Regions from separate parts of the Mesorhizobium sp. RCAM 05099 genome, predicted to be linked through region 3. Evidence: predicted binding sites of a transcription regulator. Region 3 holds the regulator's gene; each other region holds the start of a gene.
The links. Region 3 encodes PhoB, which activates phosphate uptake and scavenging genes when phosphate is short. Its sites were predicted from a motif close to TGTCATNNANCTGTCAT; they were not measured.
Positions count from the first base shown of each region.

Region 1 (5,842 bases), 3.1 Mb from region 3:
AGGCATTCCGGTGCATGACGAGCAAGGCACGCATGACCGGCCGCATGATCTCACCTGCCTCTACAAGCCGGCGGTCATCGACAAAGTGCTTGGCGAACTCGGCAGCAAGCCGTGGCTTGGCGAGCGGCCGCGGCTCGTGGTGTTCCTCACGGCCGAGCAAGGTAGAAGGCATTTCGCGCTGACGGCTGATGATCAGCCAGGCCAGGCCATGCGCGAATCTTTCGTCAACGCGACCGGCCCGCTCATGATGCACATCGCATTTCCGCCGGCGGCACTGCTTTCCGGCATGGACGAGAACGCCGAGCGCGCCGCCGACATGGCAAGCCTGGACCGGCTCGCCCAAAAGGCAGGCGCCGACCAGGCGCTTGCCGGCAGCATCGTCTGGAGCGACAAGGATCTAGGCTGGATCGCCGATTGGCGGGTTGCCATGGCCGGCAAGACCTACCACTGGCAGGTGCGTGGGGTGAGCTTCGACGAGGCGTTCCGCGTCGCCATAAGGGGCGCGGCGCAGATCCTGTCGGGCAATGGACAACCGAAATAGGACGCGACCGGGTCGCTGGCACAAACGTGTCGCATTGGTCAGCGGCAAGGGCTCGTGGTAAAAGCCGCCGATCTGGAGTTTTGGCGATGAACAAATTCACCCCGACAAAGCCAGCCGGCGCGCGCAGCGTCGACGACATCACCGGCAGCCGCCGTTTGCGCCGCATGCGCAAGGCCGACTGGTCCCGCCGCCTCGTGCAGGAGAACCGGCTGACGGTCGACGACCTGATCTGGCCGATCTTCGTCGTCGACGGCAAACAAGTGCGCGAGCCGATCGCCGCCATGCCCGGCGTCTTCCGCCTGTCGATCGACCTTGCCGTCAAGGAGGCAGAGCGCGCGGCCAAGCTCGGCATTCCCGCGCTTGCCACCTTCCCCAATGTCGACATCTCGCTGCGCGACCAGACCGGTTCGTACATCCTCGACCCCGACAACGTCATCAACCGCGCCACCCGCGCGATAAAGGATGCCGTGCCTGGGATCGGCATCATCACCGATGCCGCGCTCGACCCGTTCACCAGCCACGGCCATGACGGCATTTTGCGCGACGGCATCATCGTCAACGACGAGACGGTTGAACAGGTGGCGGCGGCGGCGGTCATCCAGGCGGCTGCCGGTGCCGACATCATTGCACCGTCCGACATGATGGACGGCCGCATCGGCGCCATCCGCGACGCGCTCGACGCCAATGGCTTCCAGGACGTGGCGATCATGTCCTACGCGACCAAATTCGCCTCGGCCTTCTACGGCCCCTATCGCGAGGCGGTGGGCACCGCCGGCCTGCTCAAGGGCGACAAGAAGACCTATTACATCGACCACGCCAATTCCGACGAGGCGGTGCGCGAGGCCGAGCAGGACATCGCCGAAGGCGCAGACATGCTGATGGTCAAGCCCGGCATGCCCTATCTCGATATCATCCGGCGGCTGAAGGACGAATTCCAGATGCCGACCTTCGCCTACCAGGTGTCGGGCGAATATTCGATGATCAAGGCGGCCGGCGCCAATGGCTGGATCGACGGCGAGAAAGCGATGCTGGAATCGCTGCTCGCCTTCAAACGTGCTGGCTGCGACGGCATTTTGACCTACTTCGCACCTGAAGTGGCGGAGCTGCTCAAGGGATAACTTTCTCTTCTCGCGGACGGCCGGTAGCGGCGAGCAAATGCCGGCGATCCGCCTCGACATCCAGGATAATTTCCGGCTGGCGGCCGGGGAACCAGAGCGAAGGTCGTTGGACCAAGTGCCTTAGGCTTCTTCGCGCCCAAAAAATACCGCTTGCAATTCGCAATCGGTTTGCTAGAAAACAGCTGCTTGCAAAATACGATCGGTTGTCGAGGAGGCCTGTCATGCCCAAGCTGCGTGTCAACGCATTCACCCTGTCGCTCGACGGCTACGGCGCCGGTCCCGATCAGGATCTGCAAAATCCGCTCGGCGTCGGCGCGGAATCCTTGCACAAGTGGTTTGTCGATACCCGCACCTTCCGTAAGATGGTGCTCGGACAAGATGGCGGCACCACCGATATCAACGAGGCGTTCGCGGCGCGCGGTTTCGAAAATGTCGGCGCCTGGATCCTCGGCCGCAACATGTTCGGGCCGATCCGCGGCGAATGGCCGGATGAGACCTGGAAGGGCTGGTGGGGCGACAACCCGCCCTATCATGTCCCGGTTTTCGTGCTGACGCACCACAAGCGGGCGCCCATCACCATGGAAGGCGGCACGATTTTCCACTTCGTCACCGACGGCATCCATTCGGCGCTCGAGCAGGCGAAGTCGGCGGCCGAAGGCAAGGATGTGCGGGTGGGTGGCGGCGTCGCCACCATCCGGCAATATCTCCAGGAGAAGCTGATCGACGAGATGCATCTGGCGATCGCGCCGGTGCTGCTCGGGGCCGGCGAGAACCTTTTTGCCGGCCTCGACATGCCCAGGCTTGGATACCAGTGCACTGAACAGGTGGCGACGGCGCTCGCCACCCATGTTGTCATCAAGCGCGGCTAGGTGGAGAGCCTAATCTCCCCCCGCGTGGGGGAGATCGCAGCTTCATCTACCTCAATATTTCTCGGGCACATAAAGCTCGCGCGGCAGTGTCTGGCGCTCGTATTCGGGATTGAACACACGCTCGGGCAGCGTGATCTCCTCGTGTGGTACCTCTTCATACGGCATCTGCTTCAGCAGATGATCGATGCAGTTCAGCCGTGCCCGCTTCTTGTCGTTGCCCTCGACGATGAACCAGGGCGCTTCCGGGATGTTGGTGCGGGCGAAGGTCTCTTCCTTGGCCTTGGTGTATTGTTCCCATCGCACGCGCGACTGCAGGTCCATCGGCGACAGCTTCCACTGCTTCATCGGATCGTGGATGCGCATCAGGAAGCGCATCTGCTGTTCCTCGTCGGTGATCGAGAACCAGTACTTGACCACGGTGATGCCGGAGCGGACGAGCATGCGCTCGAACTCCGGCACGTCGCGAAAGAACTCCTCGACCTGATCCGGTTCGGCAAACCCCATCACCCGCTCGACGCCGGAACGATTGTACCAGGAGCGGTCGAACAGCACGATCTCGCCGCCGGCCGGCAGATGCGGGACATAGCGCTGGAAATACCACTGCGATTTCTCGCGCTCGGTGGGCGCCGGCAGCGCCACGACACGGCAGATGCGCGGATTGAGCCGCTGCGTGATGCGCTTGATAACGCCGCCCTTGCCGGCGGAATCGCGGCCCTCGAAGATCACCACCAGCTTCTTCTTGTGATAGGCGACCCAGGACTGCAGCTTGATCAGCTCGGACTGCAGACTGATCAAGCCGCGAAAATATTGCATGCGATCGATCGATGGCGGATGGGCGTTCTTGTAGATCCTGGCGATCTCCATCGAAAGTGCCGGCTCCGACATTTCGAGCTCATAGTCCTCGTCGAGCGTGTCGGCGAGCTCGGCTTCAAGCCAGTCCCTGGCCCCGGATTTCAGTTTGGGTTCGTTCATCTGCACCGCTCCGCATGCAAGCTGCCGTCCGTGATCCTGGCAGGCGCCCTCGTCCGGCCGGAAAAGGACCGTGAGCCGACTTGATATAGGCCAGCAATGACGGTTTTATTGCAGTCGGCCAAGGTCCAGGCCGCCGGGGCAGATTCCGCGAGGCATGATCGATCGGTCGTCGTGGCATGGCGACAAGTCATCCAAATTGTCCTACAAATAGCAGCCACATTCGCGGTGCCTTTCGCGGCACCCCTTTTCCAAATGCAATCGCGAGGACTGACATGGAATACCGCACTCTCGGCCGTTCCGGCTTGAAGGTTTCGACACTGACCATGGGCACCATGACCTTCGGCGGCGCCGGCGCGTTCTCCGCGGTCGGCAAGACCGACCTCGACGAGGCGCGCCGGATGATCGATCTGTGCATCGACGCCGGCATCAACGTCATCGACACCGCCAATGTCTATTCGAACGGCATCTCGGAAGAGATTATCGGCGAGGCCCTCGGCGGCAAGCGCAAGGGCGACGTGCTGATCGCCTCCAAGGCACGGATGCGGATCGGCAAGGGTCCGAACGATGAAGGCCTGTCGCGCTATCACCTGATCCGCGAATGCGAGAAGAGCCTGAAGCGGTTGAAGACCGACGTCATCGACATCTACTTCCTGCACGAGTGGGACGGAGTGACGCCACTCGAAGAAACCATCGCCGCGCTCGACACGCTGGTTGCCCAAGGCAAGGTCCGCTATGTCGGCTGCTCCAACTATTCCGGCTGGCAAGTGATGAAGGGGCTCGGCATCAGCGATAGCCATCGCCAGCCGCGCTTCGTCACCCAGCAGATCCACTACACGCTGGAGGCGCGCGAGGCGGAGTACGAGTTGCTGCCGATTTCGGTCGACCAGGGGCTAGGCGTGCTGGTCTGGAGCCCGCTCGCCGGCGGATTGCTGTCGGGCAAATACCGCCGCGACAGCCCCACCGCGCGACAGCTCGCCGGCTGGTCCGAGCCGCCGATCCGCGACGAGGACCGGTTGTGGCGCATCGTCGATGTCCTTGTCGATATCGGCACGCAGCGCGGCGTGTCGGCGGCCCAGGTGGCCCTGGCCTGGCTGCTTGGCCGGCCAGCGGTCTCCTCGCTGGTGATCGGCGCCCGCAACGAAGTCCAGCTCAAGGACAACCTAGCGGCCGCGAGCCTGGTGCTCACCGACGACGAACGCAACCGCCTGGACGCGGTCAGCCGGCCACCGCTGCTCTACCCCTATTGGCACCAGCAATTGACGGCAAGGGACCGGTTCGGCGCCGCCGATCTCGTGATTGACCGAAGCGGCGTGTGACCGCGGGGTTCGACGAGGAGCCCGGCCGGCGCTGTCCGCCGGGCAACTCTATCTTTTTGACGCAATTCCCAAGGGAAAGCGCTACGTGCTTTTCCCGGGAAAACGGTTTCACGCTTTTCCTGGAATTGCTTCAGCCCGTGATGTAGCGCCAGACTTCGGCGTCCGGTTTGATCTGGCCGCTGAGGACGAAGTATTTGTAGAGCACCAGCAGGGAGATCGCCTGCTCGGCCTGCTCGTTGGCGAATGTCCTGCAATAGGCATTCGCAGCGGCGATGATGCGCTCGGCTTGCTCGAGATGGCGTTCGAAATACGCCACGCGTTCGGCAAGATTGGAGAAGTCCGCTTCCAGCGGTACATAATGGACATCAGCCTGGAGCTGTCTCTCCGCGAACCATGTCTCGTAGGTCGGCGGCGGCATCAGGCACAGCGACTTCGAGTTCATGATCCATTTCAGGTTGGTCGCCACGTCATTGCCTTCGAGCGAGACGATATAGCGATAACGCTGGTGCTGGCTGATGCTGAGGAAGGGCTTGCTGTACTCGGCCGGCGCGTTCGGCTTGTGTGAGCCGGCGTCGCAGAACGGCAGGTCGCGCACGGCGTTCAGAAACCTTGTGCGTATGGGATTGTTGAGGTCGCCGCGCCAGACCACGGCCGGAAGCTTGTCGGCGAACGCGGTTGCGTCAGCAGGCATCTGGAAATGGCGAAACTTGTCGAGCTTCATGATGACCGCATTGCTGTCGTCGGCGACGATCGGCCGGTCCTTGACGATCGAAGGCACCTTCGGCACCTTCCTGACGTCTCCGTATTCCACGTCGATCAGCAGCGCGCGATCGAAGTAGCGGGCAAATTCCTTCAGGTCGTAATAGTACATGGTCGGCGTAAACGGCAGCTCGCCTATGCGCACGGCATCAGCGCTGGGCGTAAACGCATCCTGCAGCTTGTTGTAGTAATTCAGCCGCTGGCGAACCGAAGCGTCCGGGAGCCTTGCCTTTTCGAGGCGAGCGGCCAGCCTGTGGCGAAACAACG
Region 1 is NZ_CM185035.1:4,291,604-4,297,445, forward strand. It holds gene AC56QQ_RS21320 (DUF8605 domain-containing protein) at 1-541, shown strand, start outside; gene hemB (porphobilinogen synthase) at 628-1,659, shown strand; gene AC56QQ_RS21330 (dihydrofolate reductase family protein) at 1,881-2,528, shown strand; gene ppk2 (polyphosphate kinase 2) at 2,580-3,500, opposite strand; gene AC56QQ_RS21340 (aldo/keto reductase) at 3,773-4,816, shown strand; gene AC56QQ_RS21345 (glycosyl transferase family 90) at 4,947-5,842, opposite strand, start outside.
Region 1: the regulator PhoB is predicted to act here: its motif matches at 3,597-3,613, upstream of ppk2 (polyphosphate kinase 2).

Region 2 (5,842 bases), 1.8 Mb from region 3:
AGCCGCAGCGCGTTGAGCGCGTAGTAGCCGATCTCGGCCAAACCGAGATCCTCGCCGGCGGCCAGCAGTGTCTCGCGCAGGCTGGCATGCATGGTCACCGGGCAACTGATCTCGAAGCCGAGCTCGCCGGCGATCGACAGCCGAGCCATGCGAGCCTGCACCATGCCGATGTCGAATGCGCCGCAGGCCATGAATGGCAGTGCCGCGCCGGACACATCCTGATGCGTCGTGCGTTCCAGGATCCTGCGCGCATTCGGTCCAGTCAGCAGGAAGCCGCTCATCGTGTCGGAAAGGTCGGTGACGGTGACGCCCGCCGCCGCATGGCTCTCGAACCAGCGCATGTGAAACTCACGCAGATAGTAGGAGCCCATCAGCCAATAGTCGCCGCCACCCCAGTTGAAGACGGTGAGGTCGCCCTTCAGCCGCCCGTCATGGCCGAGCATCGGCGCGAGCCTCGCCTGCCCCGGCCTTGGCAGCCTGCAGGCAAGCAGCCGGTCGAGCCATGCCTCCGCGCCGGGCCCGGACACGGCATAGCGCGAATAGGCCGAGATATCGACGAGGCCGGCGGCGCGCCGCACCTGCAGCGCCTCGTCGCCGACAATGTCGAAGGCGTTGGAGCGCCGCAACGTCGTGTTCTCGGCAAACCCCATCGGCGCGAAATAGGCCGGAATTTCCAGCCCCCATGACGCCGTCCATTCGCAGCCCGCCGCCGTCATGCCGTCATAGGCGCCGGGGCGTTTCAGCGGCCGGCCGGCGGGCAGCCGCTCATTGGGAAAGGTCATGACGAAACGGCGCGAATAGAATTGCCGCGTCGTCTGCTTGAGATAGCAGCGGTTGGCGGCGAAGGCGCCGTAGCGGGCAATATCCATGCCGAAGATGTCGGCTTGCGGCTCGCCGAAAATCATCCATTCGGCCAGCGATTTTCCAACGCCACCACCTTGGCTGAAGCCTGCCATGACGCCGCAGGCGACCCAGTAGTTCCTGAGGCCACGCACTGGCCCGACGATCGGATTGCCGTCCGGGGTGAAGGTGAAGGCGCCATTGACCCATTTGCGGATGCCGGCCGTCGCCAGGCAAGGAAAGCGCTCATAGGCCTTGGACAGCTCCGGGCTGATGCGGTCGATATCTTCCGGGATCAGCTCGATGCCGTAGTCCCACGGCGCGCCATCCATGTTCCAGTGCTTGGGGTTCTGCTCATAGACGCCGAGCAGCACGCCCTTGCGCTCTTGCCGAAGATAGGAAAAGCCGTCGAGATCGACGGCAAGGCCGAGCTCCTTGTCGAGAGCGGCAACCTCCGGAATGTCCTCGGTGATGAAATAATGGTGCTCCATCGGCGTCACCGGCAGGTCGACGCCGGCCATGCGGCCGAGCTGCTTTGCCCACAGCCCGCCCGCATTGACGACATGCTCGGCGACGATGGTGCCCTGTTCAGTGAGGACGTCCCAGCTTCCGTCGGCGCGCGCCTTCAGCTCGACGACCCGGTTGCGCAGGATGATGTCGGCACCGCGCTTCTTCGCGGCGCCCGCATAGGCATGCGTCGTTCCATAGGGATCGAGATGACCTTCGTTGGAATCATGCAGGCCGCCGAGCACACCCGTGACATCGACGACCGGGCAGATTTCCTTGATCTCTTCCGGCGTTACGAGGCGGGCTGTCTCGATGCCGACCGACTGGAACACCGCCCAGGCCGATTTCAGCCATTCCCAGCGCGCGGGATCACTGGCGATATTGACGCCGCCGGTCATGTGCAGGCCGATGTCCTGGCCGGATTCGGCCTCGATCTCGCGGTAGAGGTTGATGGTGTAGTCCTGCAGCGCCGCGACGTTGGGGTCGGCGTTGAGCGCGTGGAAACCGGCCGCGGCGTGCCAGGTCGAACCGGCCGTCAGCTCTGCGCGCTCGATCAGCGCCACATCGCTCCAGCCGAACCGCGTCAGGTGGTAGAGCACCGAGGCGCCGACCACGCCACCTCCGATGACGACTGCACGGTAGCGCGATTTCAACGCATCCCCCTCCCTGTCAGAAGCGGCACCATATATGCACTGGACATAAGTGTCTAGTGCAACGCAAACACATCATGCCTAGTCGAACCATGCGTGACCGGGTGACCAATCCTGTGGCGCCAGCGCACGGTTTTATCGACGCGTGAGCAAGCCGGCGGGCATGCGTGGCCCGCTGTCATGCAAGCATCATGTTCGCGCCGTAGACCGTTTTTGGAGAGGCGCGCGCGGCATCGTCGATGTGGCGCCTCTTTCAGCTTTCATCCTTCGGCCGCTTCGGCTCGCTTTGTCACAAGGGATCATCCATGAAACACCTGTACCGAACCGCGTCGCTTGGCGTCGCGCTGGCATTGTTCACCGCCTTGACGCCGGCGCTCGCCGACAGCACCGCGACCGTCGGCGGCCTCGTCAACAAGGGCCTGGTCGGCGTCGGCCGCATCCCGGCCGGTCTGCGCGACAAGTTCGGCGAGACGTTCGGCTCGGGCTCCGGCATGGCGATAGACACATCAGGCTGGACGCATGATGCGGCTGGCTACAAGGGCTCGCTCTGGCTACTGCCGGATCGCGGCTACAATGTCGCCGGCACCACCGACTACCGGCCGCGCCTCAACACCATCGCCATCGAGTTCTCCCCCGTCGCGCCGGGCGCCGCTCCTGCTGCCGGCCAGGAGCAGACAGGCGTCAAGGCGACGCTGGCCGACAGCCTGCTTCTCACCGACGACAAGGGCGCGGACACCACCGGGCTCGATCCGTTGTCGGATGTGCGTCCGGCCGCCGGCGACATGCCGATGCTGCCCGCCGCAACCAATGGCAAGCTCGCCCTCGACAACGAGGCGATCGTGCGGCTGCCCGACGGCTCGATGTTCATCTCTGATGAATATGGCCCCAACATCTACCGGTTTTCCGCCGAAGGCCGCCTGCTGTCGGCGACCCAGCCACCGGCGGCGCTGGTGCCGATGCGCAAGGGCGCGCCGAACTTCTCCTCGGACAACCCCGGCCCCGGCGCGACCGACCCCGATCCCAAGGATCCCGACACCGGCCGCCAGAACAACCAGGGCCTCGAAGGCATGGCGATGACGCCGGACGGCAAGTTCCTGATCGCCGTGCTGCAATCGGCGGCGAGGCAGGATGGCGGCGATTCCGGCTCGACGCGCCAGAACACCCGCGCCCTGGTCTATGACGCCTCCGACTTCGCCCATCTGAAACTGGCGCATGAATATATCGTGCCGCTGCCGGTGTTCACCGATGCCAAGGGCAAGACCAAAATCGCTGCGCAGAGCGAGATCGTGGCGCTCTCGGACCAGACGTTTCTGATGATCACGCGCGACAGCAACAACGGCCAGGGGCTGAAAGGCGACACCTCGCTCTACCGCGAGATCAACATCGTCGATCTCTCCTCGGCAACCGACATCGCCGGCGGCGCCTTCGACTCTGCCGACAAGCCGGTGGCGCCAAAGGGCGTGCTTGATCCCTCGGTGACACCAGCCAAGCTGACGCCGTTCATCGACATCAACGACAACGCCGAGCTTGGCCGCTTCGCCCTGCACAATGGCGCGCCGAACGACCACAACAACCTGTCCGAGAAATGGGAGGCGATGTCGCTCGCAAGCGTGCTCGACCCGAAGCTGCCCGACGACTATTTCCTGTTCGTCGCCAACGACAACGACTTCCTCACACAGGACGGTTTCCAGGTCGGCGCGCCCTACAAGGCCGATGACGGCGCCAATGTCGACACCATGTTCCTGGTCTATCAGGTCACGCTTCCAGGCCTCGCCAGGAAGTAGCGATCACTGCGGGGCGGGCGCGCTTGGCGCGTCCGCCCGAGCAGAGGGTGAAGGCTTACTTCAAGAACTCGGCGTCCTTCGGCACGCCGGCATCGATCGGATCGGCCGTCCTGCTCGACACGGCCATGATCTTGCCGGCAGCCGACAGGTTGGGACGCACGAAGACCGGCGCGGGTCCATTGACGCGGCTGTAGAGGTCGATGATGTCCTGGTTCATGAAGCGCACACAGCCCGACGATGCGTTCTTGCCGATGGAATCCCACTCCGGCGTGCCGTGCAGCCGGTACATCGTGTCCTTGCCGTCGCGGAACAGATAGAGCGCGCGGGCGCCCAGCGGGCTCTGCGGGCCGGGCGGCATGCCGTCCTTGTATTTGGCCAGTTCCGGCCGGCGCTGGATCATTTCCGGTGGCGGCGTCCAGACCGGCCACTTCTTCCTCGCCTGAACCACGGCGCTGCCGGTCCATCCGAAACCGGCCTTGCCGAGGCTGACGCCATAGCGGATAGCCTTGCCGCCGTCGCGCACCAGATAGAGGAAGTGCTCGGAGACATCGACGACGATCGTGCCGGGCTTTTCCCCGGTCGGATCGGACACGATCTGGCGCACGAACTTCGGATCGAGCTTGGCCACCGGGATTGCCGGCAGTTGATAGCCCTCGTCGACGCGCGCCGCGTACATGCTTGCGGCATCGCCGAAAGCCGGCTCGGGTGGCGGCGCTGTCACCGGTGGTGTCACCACCTCCGTCGTGGTGCACGCCGAAAGAGCCACGGAGGCCGCGCCCAAAGCGGACGCACCAAGAAACGCGCGCCGGCTCAGGCGCTCAGAAAAAAGCGGAATATCGGACATGAACCCCCCGGTCTATCCATCAGATTTCAGAGCATGATCCCGAAAAGTGGAAACCGGTTTTCGGAAAGATCATGCTCAAACAAAGATATGCGGCCCCACGCGGCGACGATCAATATCCTATTCCAGAGGCTTTGAGAACATGATTGGATCGAGGCACGCCAGATCATCTCAGGCCAATCTTTTCCGATGCCGCATCGACCTGCCTCGTTGAATCGGCGATCATCGCGAACCGGACTCACGGAAGCTTCGCCGAGTTGCCAGCCATGGACGAAAAAATGCCCGCGCGTCGGCGCACCGGCGACCTGACCAGCGGTCCGATCCCGCGCACGCTTCTGCTGTTCGCCTTGCCGGTGCTCGGCTCCAACGTGCTGCAGTCGCTCAACGGTTCGATCAACGCCGTCTGGGTCGGCCGTTTCCTTGGTGAAGCGGCGCTGACCGCCACCTCCAATGCCAACCTCGTGCTGTTCCTGATCCTCGGCACGGTGTTCGGCATCGGCATGGCGGCGACCATCCTGGTGGCACAGTCGGTCGGCGCCCGCGACCTGCCCGAAGCCCGCCGCATCGTCGGCACCAGCGCCACCTTCTTCTTCCTTGTCTCGGTCGTCTTCGCGGTCTGCGGCTGGATCTGGGTCGACGGCATCCTCAACACGCTCGGCACGCCGGCCGACGCCTTGCCGCTCGCCCGCTCCTACCTGCGCATCATCTTCGTCGCCGTGCCGATGATGAACCTTCTGTCCTTCGTCATGACCGTGCTGCGCGGCGCCGGCGATTCGCGCACACCCTTCATCTTCATGGCGCTCGCCGTCGTCCTCGACATCGTGCTCAACCCGCTGCTTATCCGCGGCATCGGCCCGTTTCCCGAACTCGGGATCGCGGGATCGGCTACCTCGACGCTGATCGGCCAGACGGTGAGCGTGATCGCCATCCTCGTCGTGCTCTATGCGCGCAAGCATCCGTTGCGGCTGGCCGGCGCCAATCTCGCCTTGCTGCGGCCCGATCCCGCATTGCTGCGCATCGTCGTCTTCAAGGGCGTGCCGATGGGCCTGCAGATGATCGTCATCTCGGCGGCAGCACTAACCGTGATGGGCATCGTCAATTCCTACGGCTCGCGGGTCGCCGCAGCCTATGGCATCGCCGCCCAGCTATGGACCTACATCCAGATGCCGGCGCTCGCCATCGGTGCGGCGGTCTCCTCAATGGCGGCGCAGAATGTCGGC
Region 2 is NZ_CM185035.1:2,975,227-2,981,068, reverse strand. It holds gene AC56QQ_RS14665 (GcvT family protein) at 1-2,000, opposite strand, end outside; gene AC56QQ_RS14660 (esterase-like activity of phytase family protein) at 2,303-3,781, shown strand; gene AC56QQ_RS14655 (L,D-transpeptidase) at 3,837-4,625, opposite strand; gene AC56QQ_RS14650 (MATE family efflux transporter) at 4,889-5,842, shown strand, end outside.
Region 2: the regulator PhoB is predicted to act here: its motif matches at 2,174-2,190, upstream of AC56QQ_RS14660 (esterase-like activity of phytase family protein).

Region 3 (5,842 bases):
AAAGAGCCGAGCTTCACATGAGCGCTGTCCAGGAAGCCTTGCCAGCCATTCGAGGTTCGCGCGATGCCACTGTCAGGCGGTTCGCGTTGACCGACGCGATCTTCCACGGGCTTACCCGCGCCGCCGCCATATTGGTGCTGGTCCTGCTCGGCGGTGTCGCGATCTCGCTGTTTGCCGGTTCCTGGCAGGCGCTGTCGACCTTCGGCTTCTCCTTCCTGACCAGTGAAAGCTGGAATCCGGTCACCGAAAAATTCGGCGCGCTGGCGCCGATCTACGGCACCATCGTCACCTCGGCGATCGCCATCCTGATCGCCGTTCCGCTCGGCATCGGCATTGCCATCTTCCTCACCGAACTTTGCCCGCGCCCGCTTCGGCGCCCGATCGGCATGGCGGTGGAACTGCTCGCCGGCATCCCCTCGATCATCTACGGCATCTGGGGCCTGTTCGTGCTGGCGCCGTTCCTGCAGACGACCGTGCAGCCCTTCATCATCGGCGCGTTCCACGGCATTCCCGGCCTCAACAGCCTGTTTGCCGGCCCGCCCTATGGCATCGGTCTTTTGACCTCGTCGCTGATCCTGGCCATCATGGTGCTGCCCTTCATCACCTCGATCACCAAGGACGTCTTCGACACGGTGCCGCCGGTGCTGAAGGAATCCGCCTACGGTATTGGCTGCACGACCTGGGAAGTGACCCGCCGCGTTGTCATTCCCTACACAAGGATCGGCATCATGGGCGGCGTCATGCTTGGCCTTGGCCGTGCGCTCGGCGAAACCATGGCGGTGACCTTCGTCATCGGCAACGCGCATCGGATCAGCACCTCGCTGTTCGCACCGGCGACGACGATCTCCGCGACCATCGCCAATGAATTCACCGAAGCCGTCGGCGATCTCTACACGTCTTCGCTGGTGGCGCTCGGCCTGATCCTGTTCGTCATCACCTTCCTGATCCTTGCCATCGCACGTTACATGCTGATGCGCATCGACGCCCGCACGGGAGCCTGACCGATGTCGACAGCCTCATCGCTTCACCAGAGCCGCAAGAGGAAGAATGCCGTGATGATGACGCTGTGCGTCATCGCCGCGGGCATCGGACTTGCCTGGCTGGCGCTCATCCTCGGCGCGCTGGTCTACAAGGGCACCGCCGGCCTGTCCCTCGACGTCTTCACGCAGATGACGCCGCCGCCCGGCGACGCCGGTGGGTTGCTCAACGCCATCTACGGCAGCGTGGTGATGACGGTCATCGCCGTCATCGTCGGCACGCCGATCGGCGTGCTTGCAGGAACCTACATGGCCGAATACGGCCGCTTCTCAAAACTCACCACGGTGGTGCGTTTCATCAACGACATCCTGCTGTCGGCGCCGTCGATCATCATCGGCCTGTTCGTCTACGAGCTGATGGTGCGGCCGATGGGGCATTTCTCGGCCCTTGCCGGTTCTGTCGCACTCGCCATCCTGGTCATTCCGGTCGTCGTGCGCACCACCGAAGACATGCTCAACCTGGTGCCGAACGCCTTGCGCGAAGCCGGCACTGCGATCGGCGCGCCGCGCTGGGTTGTCATCAAGTCGGTGGCCTACCGCGCCGCTCTTTCCGGTATCGTCACAGGCATATTGCTGTCGATCGCCCGTATTTCGGGCGAGACCGCGCCACTGCTCTTTACGGCGCTCAACAACCAGTTCTGGTCGAGCAATCTCAACGCGCCGATGGCCAGCCTGCCGGTGACCATCTTCCAGTTCGCTCTCAGTCCTTACGAGGAATGGCAGCAACTGGCCTGGACCGGCGCACTCATAATCACATTGACGGTTCTCGCGCTCAGCATCTTTGCTCGCAGCCTGACCGGACGCAGAGAGGACAAATGAGTCAGATGTTGTCTCCAGACATGACGATCGCCGCCGAGGCAACCGCCAAAGCCAAGATCGAGGTCAAGAACCTCAACTTTTACTACGGTCAGAGCAAGGCGCTCAAGGGTATCACCCTGTCGCTGCCCGAGCGCAGCGTCACCGCCTTCATCGGGCCCTCGGGCTGCGGAAAGTCGACGCTGCTGCGCGTCTTCAACCGCATCTACGAGCTCTACCCGAAACAGACCGCCGAGGGCCAGGTGCTGCTCGACGGCCAGAATATCCTTGACCGGTCGCAGGATCTCAACCTGCTGCGGACCAAGATCGGCATGGTGTTCCAGAAGCCGACGCCATTTCCGATGTCGATCTATGAGAACATCGCTTTCGGCGTCAGGCTCTATGAGAAGATCAGCAAGTCCGAGATGGACGGCCGTGTCGAGCAGGCGCTCAAGCGCGCCGCGCTGTGGACCGAGGTCAAGGACAAGCTCAACGCCAGCGGCCTCAGTCTTTCGGGCGGCCAGCAGCAGCGGCTCTGCATCGCCCGCACCGTGGCGGTGAAGCCGGAAGTCATCCTGCTCGACGAGCCGGCTTCGGCGCTCGATCCGCTGTCGACCGCCAAGATCGAAGAGCTGATCGACGAGTTGCAGGCCGACTACACGATCGTCATCGTCACCCACAACATGCAGCAGGCGGCACGCGTCTCGAAGCAGACCGCCTTCATGTATCTGGGCGAACTGGTCGAATTCGACCGCACCGAGAAGATCTTCACGTCGCCCCGCGAGAAGCGCACGCAGGACTACATCACCGGCCGCTTCGGCTGAGCTCAGACATACGAGGACTAAGATCATGGGCGAACATACAGTCGCTTCTTTCGACGAGGATCTCGGACAGATCAGCAGGCTCATCAGCGATATGGGCGATCTCGCCGGCTCGATGGTCGGCGGCGCGACCAAGGCGCTTTTGAATTCCGACAACGCCCTGGCACAGCGCGTTGTCTCCGACGACGCGATCATGGACGCGCGCCAGCGCGAACTCGACGACCGCGCCATCACATTGATCGCCAAGCGTCAGCCGATGGCCGACGATCTGCGCCATGTCGTCGGTTCGATCCGCATGGCCGGCGACCTCGAACGCATCGGCGATCTTGCCAAGAACATAGCCAAACGCGTCGGCACCGTTGGCCTCAGCGTCACGCCTCGCGACCTTTCGCACTCGATCGATGCGATGGCGCAACTGGTGCTGATCCAGGTGCAGGGCGTGATCGAGGAATATGCTGCCGCCGACGCGGCGGCGCTGGCCAAGCTCAGGAACGACGACGAACGCATCGACGTCAAGTACACGTCCGTGTTCCGCGAACTCCTGACCTACATGATGGAGGATCCGCGCAACATCACCGCGTGCACGCATCTGTTGTTCTGCGCCAAGAACCTCGAACGCATCGGCGATCACGTGACCAACATCGCCGAGAATGCGTATTATGTTTTGACCGGCACACAGCTGCCCGCCAATCGCCCGAAGCAGGACGAGACGGCAATGTCCGCGCCGGCGGCATGACGACAGGGGTGAGCAGCCGATGATCGCGCCACGCATCATGGTGGTGGAGGATGAGGAGCCGCTGGGTGTGCTGCTCCGCTACAATCTGGAGTCCGAGGGCTATCAGGTCGAGGTGGTGACGCGCGGCGACGAGGCCGAGATCCGGCTGCAGGAGAACGTTCCCGACCTTCTGGTGCTGGACTGGATGGTGCCGGCGGTTTCCGGCATCGAACTCTGCCGGCGGCTGAGAATGCGCCCCGAGACCGAGCGGCTGCCGATCATCATGCTGACCGCGCGTGGCGAGGAGAGCGACCGCGTGCGCGGCCTTTCCACAGGCGCCGACGATTATCTGGTCAAGCCGTTCTCGACACCGGAGTTCATGGCCAGGGTCAAGGCGCTGCTGCGCCGCGCCAAGCCGGAAGTGCTGTCCAGCGTGCTCAAGGTTGGCGACATCGTGCTCGATCGTGAGTCGCACCGGGTCTATCGCAAGAAGAGCGAGATCCGGCTCGGACCGACCGAATTCCGCCTGCTGGAATTCATGATGCGCCACCCTGGCCGCGTTTTCTCGCGCAGCCAGCTGCTCGACAATGTCTGGGGCGAGACGATCTATATCGATGAGCGCACGGTGGACGTGCATGTCGGCCGGTTGCGCAAGGCGGTCAACAATGGCCGCATGCCCGATGTCATCCGCACGATCCGCGGGGCGGGTTACGCGATCAGGGAAGACTAGGGACAGTCCGGGCTCAAACCTGCCGGACGACGGTGCCGATCACATTGACGAGAAGGCGCGCCGCGGTCAGGGCCGACAGGCCGTCAATGTCGGCGGGAGGATAGAGCTCGACAAGGTCGAATCCTGCGATCCTGGCCCGCCTGCCGAGGCCCGCGATCAGATCGATCACCTGGGTGTAGGCGAGGCCGCCGGGCGAACGCGCCGCCACGCCCGGCATGATGCCGGGATCGAGGCCGTCGCAGTCGAGGGTTACGACGACCCGCGCCCCTTCCGGAATATGCCGGAGAGCGGCTTCGACGCCCTGGGCGTGAACCTCGCGGGCCGTTACAAGGCGGCTACCATAGCGCCGTGCCGCTTCGATTTCGGTGAGGCGCGCGCTGCCAACGCCACGGATGCCGACCTGCACGATGCCGGCGACATGCGGCATCTCGCTCGCGCGGCGCATCGGGTTCGAATAGCCGTAGCGCTCGCCATGCACCTCGTCGCGCCAGTCGATATGGGCGTCGATCTGCAGGATCCAGACCGGCCCGTGATCCGCAAAGCCGGCGAGGAAGGGGATGGGCACGGAATCGTCGCCGCCGAGCAGGATCGGTACGGCCGGCAATGCCAGAACCTGACGCGTTTTCGCCTCGATCCGCGCCCTGTTGCCGGTATTGTCATGCATGGTGGTCGGGATGTCGCCGGTGTCGATGCAGCAGACCGGCTTGCCGTCGAACAGCGGGCCGCCGAGATCGAAATCCCAGTGCTCGACGAGTGTGGCATCGCCCTGACTCGCAACGCGGATGGCGTCGGCGGCCAAGGCATAGCCGCGGCTGTCCTCGCCGGGATAGGTGCTGCCGTGGCCGGCTCCGAAGATCACCGCGCGCGGGATACGGCCATCGGCAAGCCGATCGGGAAAGCCGAGAAAGGGAGGCGAGGCGGTCATTTCTTGGTGGTCCTGATGATGGTTTAGCTGAAATTTCAGTGTTGAGGGTGCGGGATGATGAGCATTGGCTGGGCGCGTCGAATTAGACAGCATCCTAACAGTTGGCGCGCCTAACTGACATCATACCCATCGTGAGGCCCGGTTCAGGTCGACCGGTCGTTCAGAATATGCGCTGATCCTCAGGCAACGTTCTTTCCGGCGCCCGTTCGTGCTTGCGCGCCCGGTGCGAAAATCTCCTGGTCGACGAAGGTCAGCGCGCGCATGGCGCAGCCTTCGCGGATCAGCGGCAGTTCGTTCGGCTCGGTGTCGAAGGAAATCGATTCCGAATGCTGGCCGCCGGCGGTCTGGGCTATGGCCTCGCGCAATGCCGGCTCGATCAGGTCGAAGGCCGCGGCGCTGACACCGACCATGGCGACGGGTGCCGGATCGATCAGCGCGAACAGGCTGCCGAGGCCGTAGCCGAGCGCTTCGCCGGCCTTGCGATAGGCTTCACGCTCGGGCCCCGCGCTGTCGCGGGCCGCGGCTGCCAGAGCGCGCATGTCTGCGTCGCTGACATCGGCAACCGGCTCGGTGTCCTCGCCCAGCTGCCTTGCGTTGCGCCAGATGGCGTAGTTGCCGGCATAGGCCTCGACGCAGCCGCGTCGCCCACAACGGCAGAGCGCGCCCCTCGGCTGGTGGATCATGTGACCGAACTCGCCGCCCGAGGAATGGGTGCCGGTGAACAACTGACCCTTCAGCACCAGTCCCATGCCGATGCCGTGCGAGAGCAGGATGGCGATGAAATCATCACGGTAGCGCTGCGGATCGCGCCAGCGCAAC
Region 3 is NZ_CM185035.1:1,195,546-1,201,387, forward strand. It holds gene pstC (phosphate ABC transporter permease subunit PstC) at 18-1,001, shown strand; gene pstA (phosphate ABC transporter permease PstA) at 1,005-1,856, shown strand; gene pstB (phosphate ABC transporter ATP-binding protein PstB) at 1,853-2,656, shown strand; gene phoU (phosphate signaling complex protein PhoU) at 2,682-3,389, shown strand; gene phoB (phosphate regulon transcriptional regulator PhoB) at 3,409-4,098, shown strand; gene AC56QQ_RS05900 (agmatinase) at 4,112-5,023, opposite strand; gene AC56QQ_RS05905 (ROK family protein) at 5,203-5,842, opposite strand, start outside.